Regions from separate parts of the Vogesella sp. XCS3 genome, predicted to be linked through region 2. Evidence: predicted binding sites of a transcription regulator. Region 2 holds the regulator's gene; each other region holds the start of a gene.
The links. Region 2 encodes sigma-54, which starts transcription at its own class of promoters, with help from an activator protein. Its sites were predicted from a motif close to CTGGCACGCTTCATGCTT; they were not measured.
Positions count from the first base shown of each region.

Region 1: the regulator sigma-54 is predicted to act here: its motif matches at 1,321-1,338, upstream of LCH97_RS03560 (pilin).
Region 3: the regulator sigma-54 is predicted to act here: its motif matches at 1,605-1,622, upstream of flgB (flagellar basal body rod protein FlgB).

Region 1 covers NZ_CP085530.1:773,505-776,776, forward strand. The annotation lists gene LCH97_RS03560 (pilin) at 572-1,171, opposite strand; gene LCH97_RS03565 (TolC family protein) at 1,438-2,886, opposite strand; gene LCH97_RS03570 (efflux RND transporter permease subunit) at 2,895-3,272, opposite strand, start outside.
Region 2 covers NZ_CP085530.1:3,555,998-3,559,269, reverse strand. The annotation lists gene lptB (LPS export ABC transporter ATP-binding protein) at 1-662, shown strand, start outside; gene LCH97_RS17015 (RNA polymerase factor sigma-54) at 668-2,071, shown strand; gene hpf (ribosome hibernation-promoting factor, HPF/YfiA family) at 2,131-2,451, shown strand; gene LCH97_RS17005 (hypothetical protein) at 2,481-2,681, shown strand; gene ptsN (PTS IIA-like nitrogen regulatory protein PtsN) at 2,792-3,250, shown strand; gene hprK (HPr(Ser) kinase/phosphatase) at 3,243-3,272, shown strand, end outside.
Region 3 covers NZ_CP085530.1:1,235,565-1,238,836, forward strand. The annotation lists gene flgE (flagellar hook protein FlgE) at 1-29, opposite strand, end outside; gene LCH97_RS05805 (flagellar hook assembly protein FlgD) at 59-736, opposite strand; gene flgC (flagellar basal body rod protein FlgC) at 753-1,163, opposite strand; gene flgB (flagellar basal body rod protein FlgB) at 1,166-1,576, opposite strand; gene LCH97_RS05820 (OsmC family protein) at 1,772-2,191, opposite strand; gene tsaD (tRNA (adenosine(37)-N6)-threonylcarbamoyltransferase complex transferase subunit TsaD) at 2,298-3,272, shown strand, end outside.

The DNA.
Region 1 (3,272 bases), 940 kb from region 2:
CAGTATTATCTATAAATTTTGCATTTCAAGTACAACATCGTAATGGTTCTGTTGTCCGCCAGTTTTCATGGCGACACGCTGGCGGGCAGGCGCTGCCCTGAGGGGTAGCCGCGCGGTGATGTTGTGGCTAAGGTGACAAGCTTTTGATGTTGTCGTCATGCACCTTGGGTTTGGTGGCGCCGATCTCACCAGCTTGACATGCGCTTTCCGGGCAACTGGCATGTGAAAAGTTCTCGGAGAAAGCAGATGGACAATCAAATGACATTCGACGCACTCTCGCTGCTGGAAGACCACCTGGGCTTCTGGTTGCGCTTTGCGCCCAAGCACGCTTCCGGCGGCTGTGGCACCGGCTGGAGGCACAGGGCGTTACTATTAGCGAGTGGGTAGCGCCGCGTACGCTGCGGGGCACAAACCGGCGGGTGATGTACCCCGAGCCCAAACAGCTATACAAGTTGGCCGCACGCGGGGCGCAGTCTGATGCGGCCAACTTGTTGAGCGTTACGCGGTGCAATGTGGCGCTGTGCGGCGCTCAAACCTGGCTACTGTGCCCGGCTCGCCAGCGAGCCATGGCTTATGGCGTACGGCAGGCCGGGGGGAGCAGAGTGGCCGCTACGGCCCGGCCCTGGCAGCGGTAGGTCAGCAAGCCGACATCATCCTGCTGGGGTAGCAAGCGTAGCTCGCCCCCCGCTACTACCGTAGCTGGCAGGCTCACCACGATTTCACCATTTGGCAGCAGTGCCACTGCACTTGCGTGCTGCCACGCGGCCTGCGGCTGGCCCAGCCCGGCCAGCGCAGCAGGCAGGTGGCCATGCTCGGCATGATAGCTCGCCAGCGCCATGCGCAAGGGCAGGGTCTCCACCCAGGCTGCCAGCACCGCAGCCTTGTTTCGGTAGTGGGCATAAGCAGCCGCGTAGGCTGGCTGCTGCATCAGTGTCTCGGTAGCGTGGCGAAATGCCATGCAGCGTGTCGCCGCCTCGCCCTGCAAAACGGCGCAGTCCAGCCGTGGCGGCAGCTGCTGCTGCGGCAACACCGCGACCAGTTCCTGGCAGGCTTGCCACACGCGGGTAAAGTCCGGTTGCACGGCAAACGGTTCGCAGCCAGACGGTTGCGCTGCGGCCACGCTAGCACTGGTAGCGAAAAGCAGGGTGGTAAAAAAGCGGGCAAACAGCATGGCAGGTCCTGGGTAAATGACAAAACCCGTGCAGCATAGCGCAGCCAGGCGCAGTACGGCAGCGGGGCATTCGGTTACGGGTGCAACCGCGCGGTGCTAGCAAGCCATTTTGATCATCACGTTGCCCTTGGCAGGGCCCTCTGCGAGACAAGCCTGCACCGCTACAGCCGCCGGGTGCCGGAACACAGTGCCGATGCCGGGCCGGAGGCGTTCGGCCAATGGTAAAGCCAGGGGGCAAAACGCAGGTGTTGCCCCCTGGCTGGCGCTTAACCCTCGCTGCCCGGTGCCGCCTGCCAGGCACCGAGCGTGAGCTGTACTTGTACGTAAGCTTCGATAGCGGCTGCGCGCGCGGCCAACTCGCTGCGCTGGGCCTGCAGGGCTGTGGCGTGCTGGCTTAGTGCCAGGTGCTGCGGCTCCAGCCCGGTCTGGCTGCGGGTGTGGCTGTAGGCTGCCGATTGTGCGGCCAGCCGGGTGGCAGCCTCGGCGCTGGCTAGCTGGCTGCGACTGGCTTGCCACTGCCGCAGGCTGGCTTCGCTTTCTTGCAGCGCGGTCAGCACCGTTTGCTCGTATAGATGCCACGCCGCCTGGCGTTGCTGGTTGGCGCCGGCCTGGCGTGCGGCGCGCCGCCCCGCGTCCAGCCAGTCCCAGCTGAATGCGGGACCCAGCGCATAACGCAGCGCGTCGGCGTTGCCCAGCTGGCCGAACGGTCCCATCACCCCGGCGGCCAGGTTGAGGCTGAGGCGCGGCAGGTAGGCGCGGTCGGCCAGTACCGCTTCGCCCAGGCTGATGCGTAACTGGGCGTCGGCGCGGGCGATATCCGGGCGGCGCGCCAGCAAGTCGTCCGGGTAGATGATGGCCGTGTCGGCCGGCACTGCGGGTAGCCGCGGCGCCTGTTCGCCCTGCACCGTGCCTAGTGGTGTACGGCCACACAATACCGCCAGCGCGGCCGCCGCCGCCGCGGCGTTGGCATCATTAACAGCCAGTTCGGCCTGTATTTGCTGGCTGGTGGCGGCAGCGGCCAGAACATCGCGGGGGTCGGCCAGGCCGGCTTGCTGGCGGCGCTGCAGCTGGGCGTGTCGCTGTTGCAGGGTATCCAGCTCGTCCAGCAGCAGGCTGCGGTTCAAGCCGGCTTGCTGCCAGCGCGTGTATTGGCGCACCACGTCGGCCTGCAGCAGCAGGGTGGCGGCACGCAAGTCTGCAGCTTGCAGGTCGGCCTGGCGCTCGGCGATGGCGGCAGCGGTACCGGCGCGGCCGAACAGGTCCAGCTCCCAACTGACGCTTTGTTGCACGATGCCCAGCTGTTGCACCGGCGGCCGGGGCTGGCCCTGGCGATACGGGTCAACCTCGATGCTGGACAGCTGCTGGCGTTGTGCCTGCGCGCTCAGGCTGCCTTGCGGCAAGGCTTCGCGACGGGTGGCATCGGCGGCATGGCGCGCGGCGCGTACCGTGGCCAGTGCCGCCTGGCGCTGGTGGTTGTGTTGCATGGCTTGCTGCAGCAGGGTGTTCAGCTGCGGGTCGGCCAGCACCTGCCACCAGTCGGTGGCCAGTTGGCCGCGTGCGATACCGGCGGACTGGGCGGCCGGGCTGGGGTTGGCCGCCAGCTGTTGCTGGCTGGCCGGTATGTGGCTGGGTGGTGCCACGGCTGCGCAGCCGGTGAGCAGGGCCAGCGCCAGCAGCACGGCGTGGCGGGTAGGGGTAGGGATAGAAGCAAACATGGTAATCCTTAGCTGGTCGGCTGGCCGACACGATAGAAACTGGCGTACAGGGCCGGAATCAGGCCCAGCGTGATCAGCGTGCCCAGCGCAAGGCCGCCCATCATCACCACGGCCAGGCTGTTCCACACCGCACCGCCAAACAGCCACAGCGGCAGCAAGCCCAGGATGCACACCATCTTGGTCATCACGATGGGGCGCAGGCGTTTGGCGGCGGCGTCCTCGATGGCTTGCAGCGCTGGCAGGCCGTCGCGGCGCGCTTCGTCGATGGCGTCCAGCAGTAGCACCGCGTTGTTCACGATGATGCCGGCTAGCGCCAGCAGGCCCAGGGTGCCGACAAAGGTCAGCGTGGTGCCGCTGAGGGTTAGCGCCAGTGCCGCCCCGATGGA
Region 2 (3,272 bases):
ATGTCTCGATGGACATCGCCAGCGGTGAAGTCATCGGTTTGCTAGGCCCCAACGGCGCGGGTAAAACCACCAGTTTCTACATGGTGGTAGGCCTGATCGCGGCCGAAGCTGGCCAAATCCTGCTGGACGGTGAAACCATCACGCACTTGCCCATCCATAAACGGGCACGCCTGGGCCTAGGCTACTTGCCGCAAGAGGCCTCTATCTTCCGCAAGATGACGGTAGAAGAGAACATCCAGGCAGTGCTCGAAGTAGCCGGCTTGTCGGGTGAAGCGCTGGATAACGAACTGCAGCTGCTACTGGACGACCTCAACATCGGCCACCTGCGCGAAACCAATGCCATGGCGCTGTCGGGCGGTGAACGCCGCCGCGTGGAAATTGCCCGTGTGCTGGCCACCAAGCCGCGTTTCATCCTGCTGGACGAGCCATTTGCCGGTGTTGACCCCATCGCGGTGATTGATATCCAGAAAATCATTTCTTTCCTGAAAGAGCGCGGCATCGGCGTACTGATTACCGACCACAATGTGCGTGAAACCCTGCGCATCTGCGACCGCGCCTATATTATTTCTGAAGGCCGCGTGCTGGCATCAGGCCTGCCGGACGAACTGGTTAACAACGAACAGGTTCGCCAGGTGTACCTGGGCGAGCATTTCCACCTGTAAGCGAAATGAAACAAACCCTCCAGCTCAAAGTCAGCCAGCAACTCACCCTGACACCGCAACTGCAGCAGTCCATCAAGCTACTGCAAATGTCCACGCTAGACCTGTCCAGCGAACTGGAGCGCTATCTGCTGGAAAACCCGCTGCTGGAGCGCAGCGACGGTAGCGACAGCCCGCCAGCAGAAGGCGATGCCCCCGCGCCCCAGGAAAGCAGCAACGACACCGCAGAAGATCGCCAACAAGACAGTATGGAGCTCACCGACTGGGGCAGCGGCAGCAGCGGTGGCAGCCGCGATGGGGACGACGAATTCGACCCTATCCTCAACGCCCCATGCCGCCCCACCCTGCGCGAGCACCTCACGGCACAGATGCGCGAAACCCAGCTGGGGCAACGGGATAGCGCGCTGCTGGCATTGCTGATTGACGAGCTGGACGACGACGGCTATCTGCAAACTCCGCTGGAAGACGTTGCCGCTGAACTACCGCTGGAGCTGGATGTCGAAGCAGAAGAACTGGAAACCCTGCGCAAGCTCATGATGCAATTTGAACCCATGGGCATAGGCAGCCGTGACCTGGGGGAATTTCTGGCACTGCAGCTGGGCAACCTGCCACCGCACACGCCGTCACTCCCGCTGGCGCGTCTGCTGGCCGGCGAGCACTTGGCGTTGCTGGGTAGCCGAGACTACACCAGGCTGAAGAAAATCCTGGGCGTGGGCGAGGCCGAATTACGCGCTGCGCATAGTCTTATTGCCACGCTGAGACCACGGCCAACCAGTGGTTTTGACCAGGGCGAGACACATTATGTCGCGCCGGATATCCATGTAGTGCGCCGTGGTGGCCGCTGGGTAGCCCAGCTGAATCGGGGCTCGCTGCCAAAACTTCAAGTAAATCAGCTGTATGCAAACATGCTGCAGCAGCGCGACAGTAGCCATAATCTTTCGGGCCAGTTACAAGAGGCCAGATGGCTGGTAAAAAACATTCAGCAACGGTTTGACACCATCCTGAAAGTGTCGGAATCTATAGTTGAGAGGCAGCAAGCGTTCTTTGAACTCGGTGAAGTGGCCATGCGCCCGTTGATCCTGCGAGACATTGCAGATGAGCTGGGTTTGCATGAATCCACCATTTCCAGGGTAACCACCCAGAAGTATCTGCTGTGCAGCCGCGGGCTGTTCGAGCTGAAATACTTTTTTGGTAATGCACTGGAAACGGATAGTGGCGGCGAATGCTCTGCCACCGCCATCAAGGCGCTGATACGCCAGATTATCGACAGCGAGGACGGCAAGAAACCGCTCTCCGACAGCGCCATCGCCGACAAGCTCACGGCACAAGGTATTCAGGTTGCCAGACGTACGGTTGCCAAGTATCGTGAAGCTATGCAGATTCCGCCAGTTAGCCTTCGCAAGGCCTTATAGAAGTGCCAAAACACCGGTGCGGCCAGCCCGACCGCACTGTTAACAGAAGGAGTCAGGGTATGAACCTCAAAATTACCGGTCTACACCTCGAAGTTACCCCATCGATTCGTGAGTACATCGAGAGCAAACTCGAACGCATCACCCGCCACGTAGATAATGTCATTGGCGTTAGCGTGACGCTGTCGGTTGATAAACTGGTACAAAAAGCGGAGGTCAATGTTCATCTGGCAGGCAAAGACATTCATGTCGAATCGGAAGAAGCCGATATGTACGCCGCCATCGACACACTGATGGATAAACTGGACCGTCAGGTACTGAAGTTCAAAGAAAAACAAGGCGAGCACCGGGTTAATGCCCAGCAGGTCGATGCCACCTTGTAAACCAGCACGATGAATAGAACGGGAGCCAGATGGCTCCCGTTTTTGTTTTCATGTCGCAATATGGTCATTTTTTTGCCTGTCTTGCCGATTTCCATGCTTCACCAGAGGGTAAACAGGGCAAAATGCGCATGCTCGGTCCGGGCCGCCAGATTCGCCAACCATACCGCATCATCTGCGTGAGCAGCCTGGATGTGCCGGGGCAGGCAGAACCCGGGCGCCAGACAATATGAGCGTGATACGCAGCGGCACTTATCCGACCCAGGCGGGTCTTACCCTGCCCTATTGCAAACAGCCGACTCGGCGTAGAATGGCCGACGGTTTTTTCCGGCAAATGTAAATCATGAGCTTGATTGGCAAGATTCTTCCGCAGCAGAACGTGCTGGCGGATGTAGATGTATCCAGCAAGAAACGCCTTTTCGAACAGGTAGGCCTGATGGTTGAAAACAGCCATGGCATCGCCCGTAGCGACATCTTCGACAGTCTGTTTGCCCGCGAAAAGCTGGGCTCTACCGGGCTGGGCCAGGGTGTAGCCATCCCGCATGGCCGGGTAAAAGGCCTGAAAGAGGCCACCGGCGTGTTTATACGCCTGGCCAGCCCTATTCCGTTCGACTCGCCAGACGGCAAGCCGGTCAACCTGCTGTTTGTCCTGCTAGTACCCGAGCAGGCTACCGACCTGCACCTGCAGGTGCTGTCCGAGCTGGCGCAGCTGTTTTCCAGCCGTAGCCTGCGCGAAAAAATGGCCAGCTGCGACGCGCTAACCCTGCACGAGTTGCTCACCGGAAACGCCACCCATGCCTAATATCAGTGTGCGCCGCCTGTAC
Region 3 (3,272 bases), 1.4 Mb from region 2:
AGACCACTCAAACCTTGCTGAAAACTCATGATTCTCTCCTAAACTCTCACACCGCAAATCAAAGGATCTGACTGATCTTGCTTACCGGCAAACGCTCACCGGTAGACACCACAAACATCGGTACGCCTTTTTCCCACGCTACGCTGGTCACTTTGGTTGGCGCCATCATGGTGGCATCTACCGCCGTACCATCTGCCGTCGCTTCCACTTTGAAGCTGTATTCGCCGTTAGCCTGGGTCGTACCATCCGAACCCTTGCCATCCCAGCTAAAGACAAACTGACCCTGCTTCTGCGGCCCCATCTCGAAGCTATCGACTACGGCACCACTGCTATTGGTAACAGTCACCACTACCTGGCTGGCCGGCTTGGAAAACTCGATCGTACCAACAGCCTTGCCATCAGTAAGCGTCAGCTTGCTATTAGGGCTGAGTACCTGACGACCAATCAGCATGGTAGCCAGCAGCGACTGGCTGGCCGCCTGGCTCTCGGTCATGCTTTTTACCGCTGCGTTCACACTTTCCAGGCCGCTTACCGTGCTGATCTGCGCCATCTGGCTGGTCATCTGGCTGTTATCCATCGGGTTCATCGGGTCTTGCGCCCGCAGTTGCGTGGTCAGCAGCGTCAGAAAGCGGTTCTGGATTTCAGCCGAAGAGTTACCGGTGGACGTATTACCGGTGGCTGCGGTCGGGTTCAGCGAGCTGTAATCGAAATTGGTCGATGCAATACTGGTAGCCATGATCTAGTTCCTCGCCTTACTGACCCAACTGCAGGGTTTTCTGCAGCATGGTTTTGGCAGCATTCACAATTTCCACGTTGGTCTGATAAGAGCGCGATGCCGAAATCATGTCGGCCATCTCCTCTACCGGGTTCACGTTCGGCATGCGCACATAGCCTTTGTCATCCGCCAGCGGGTGGCCTGGCTGGTACTTCATGCGAAACGGCGAGGTGTCTTCTGCCACGGCTGTAACACGCACACCAGCTACCTGGGGGGCATTGGCGCTTACCGGCACCGCCGTAAACACGGCATGGCGCGCACGGTAAGGCTCACCAGTAGACGATGCCGTGCTTTCGGCGTTGGCAATATTGCTGGCTACCAGGTTCAGGCGCATGGACTGCGCGGTCAGTGCCGAGCCGGCAATATTGAACACATTAGATAGCGACATGATTACTGGCCTCCTTTGATGGCTTCCATCAGACCGCTGATGCGCTTGTTCAGGAAAGTCAGCGTGGACTGATATTTCATGGCGTTATCGGTAAAAGCCGAGCGCTCCACATCCATATCCACGGTGTTGCCATCCAGGCTGCGCTGTACCGCACTGCGGTGCTGCAAGCCACCTTCTACCGCACGGCTACCCATGGCAGCCATATGGCGATTATCGGTTTGCGCCAAGGCCACACCGCGAGCCTGCTGCGCGGCGGTCTGGCTTTTCAGTGCCTTGCCGAAGTCAAAGTCCACCGCCTTGTAGCCAGGGGTATCGGCGTTAGCGATATTGCTGGCAATGACTTCTGCCCGCGCCGCGCGCAGATCCAGCGAACGCTGGAGGAAGTCTAGGTGGGAAGAGATTTTGTTCAGCATGGCTATGTTTCCTTGAGTCAGCCCTTTTCAGCACAAAGCGTGCCAGCTTTTTTTAGTCAAAAGCCTCAAGAAAACCGGCTTGCTGCCGATTGGCAGCCCTTCCCCGCCAGCCAAGCGGCAAAACCTGCGGCAATTATTGCCGCACCATGCAAAACGCCGCCCGCAGGCGGCGCTTGTACCGGCACAACAAGCCACTCAATCGTCTTCGCGAATCTCGAAGTCGTGGCTGATATCTGCTGTTTTGCCCAGCATGATGGAAGCCGAGCAGTACTTTTCGGCAGACAGGCTGATGGCGCGCGCCACTACGTCCGCCTTCAGGCTGCGGCCAACTACCACAAAGTGGAAGTGAATCTTGGTAAACACTTTCGGGTCGGTATCGGCACGCTCGGCATCCATCTCTACCCAGCAGTCACGCACGTCCTGGCGCGATTTTTTCAGGATGGACAATACGTCGTAGCTGGTGCAGCCAGCCGTGCCCAGCAACAGCAGCTCCATCGGGCGTGGGCCCAGGTTGCGGCCACCACCTTCAGGCGCGCCGTCCATCACCACGGCGTGGCCACTGCCAGTTTCACCCATGAAACACACGCCATCCACCCACTTCAGTCTTGCCTTCATGCTTGCTCTCCGATTGAAACAGGGCATCAGCCTAACATCGCCGATTTGGGCGGACAAAGAATCACCGGTAAAATGAAAAGATTATTTAGTTTTGAAGCGCACACACATGCTTGTTCTTGGTATCGAATCGTCCTGTGACGAAACCGGCGTCGCCCTGTACGACACCGAACGCGGCCTGATTGCCGACCAGCTGCACTCCCAGATGGCCATGCACGCCGAATACGGTGGCGTGGTGCCCGAGCTGGCCAGCCGCGACCATATCCGCCGCGTACGCCCGCTTACCGACGCCTGCCTGGCCGAAGCCGGGGTGAGCTTGCAGGACATCGACGCCATTGCCTACACCCAGGGCCCCGGCCTGGGGGGTGCGCTACTGGTGGGTGCCAGCTATGCCAACGCACTGGCCTACGGCCTGGGCAAGCCAGTGATTGCCGTGCACCATCTGGAAGGCCACCTGCTATCGCCACTACTGGCCGAACCGCGCCCGGACTTCCCCTTCCTGGCACTGCTGGTCTCCGGCGGCCACACGCAGATCATGGCGGTACGCGGCGTGGGCCAGTACGAGATTCTGGGCGAAACGCTGGACGACGCCGCCGGCGAAGCGTTCGATAAAACCGCCAAACTGCTGGGCCTGCCCTACCCCGGCGGCCCGCTACTGTCGCGCCTGGCCGAAGAAGGTGATCCGGCACGCTTCGAGCTGCCGCGCCCCATGCTGCACTCGGCCAACCTGGACATGAGCTTCTCCGGCCTGAAAACCGCCGTGCTGATGCTGAGCAAACAGGTGGAAGCCGAGCACGGCAGCATTGATGAGCAAGCACGCAAAGACATCTGCCGCGCTTTCCAGGAAGCCATCGTCGAGGTGCTGGTGAGCAAGTGCATCAAGGCGCTGAAGCAAACCGGCATGCAGCGCATCGTGGTTGCAGGTGGCGTAGGCGCCAACAAGCAGCTGCGCGCCGCGCTGGACGACGCCACCCGCCGCCGCAAATACCAGGTGTTCTACCCACCACTGAAGCTGTGCACCGACAACGGTGCCATGATCGCCTTTGCCGGCGCCATGCGCCTGAAATACGCCACGCCAGCCGGC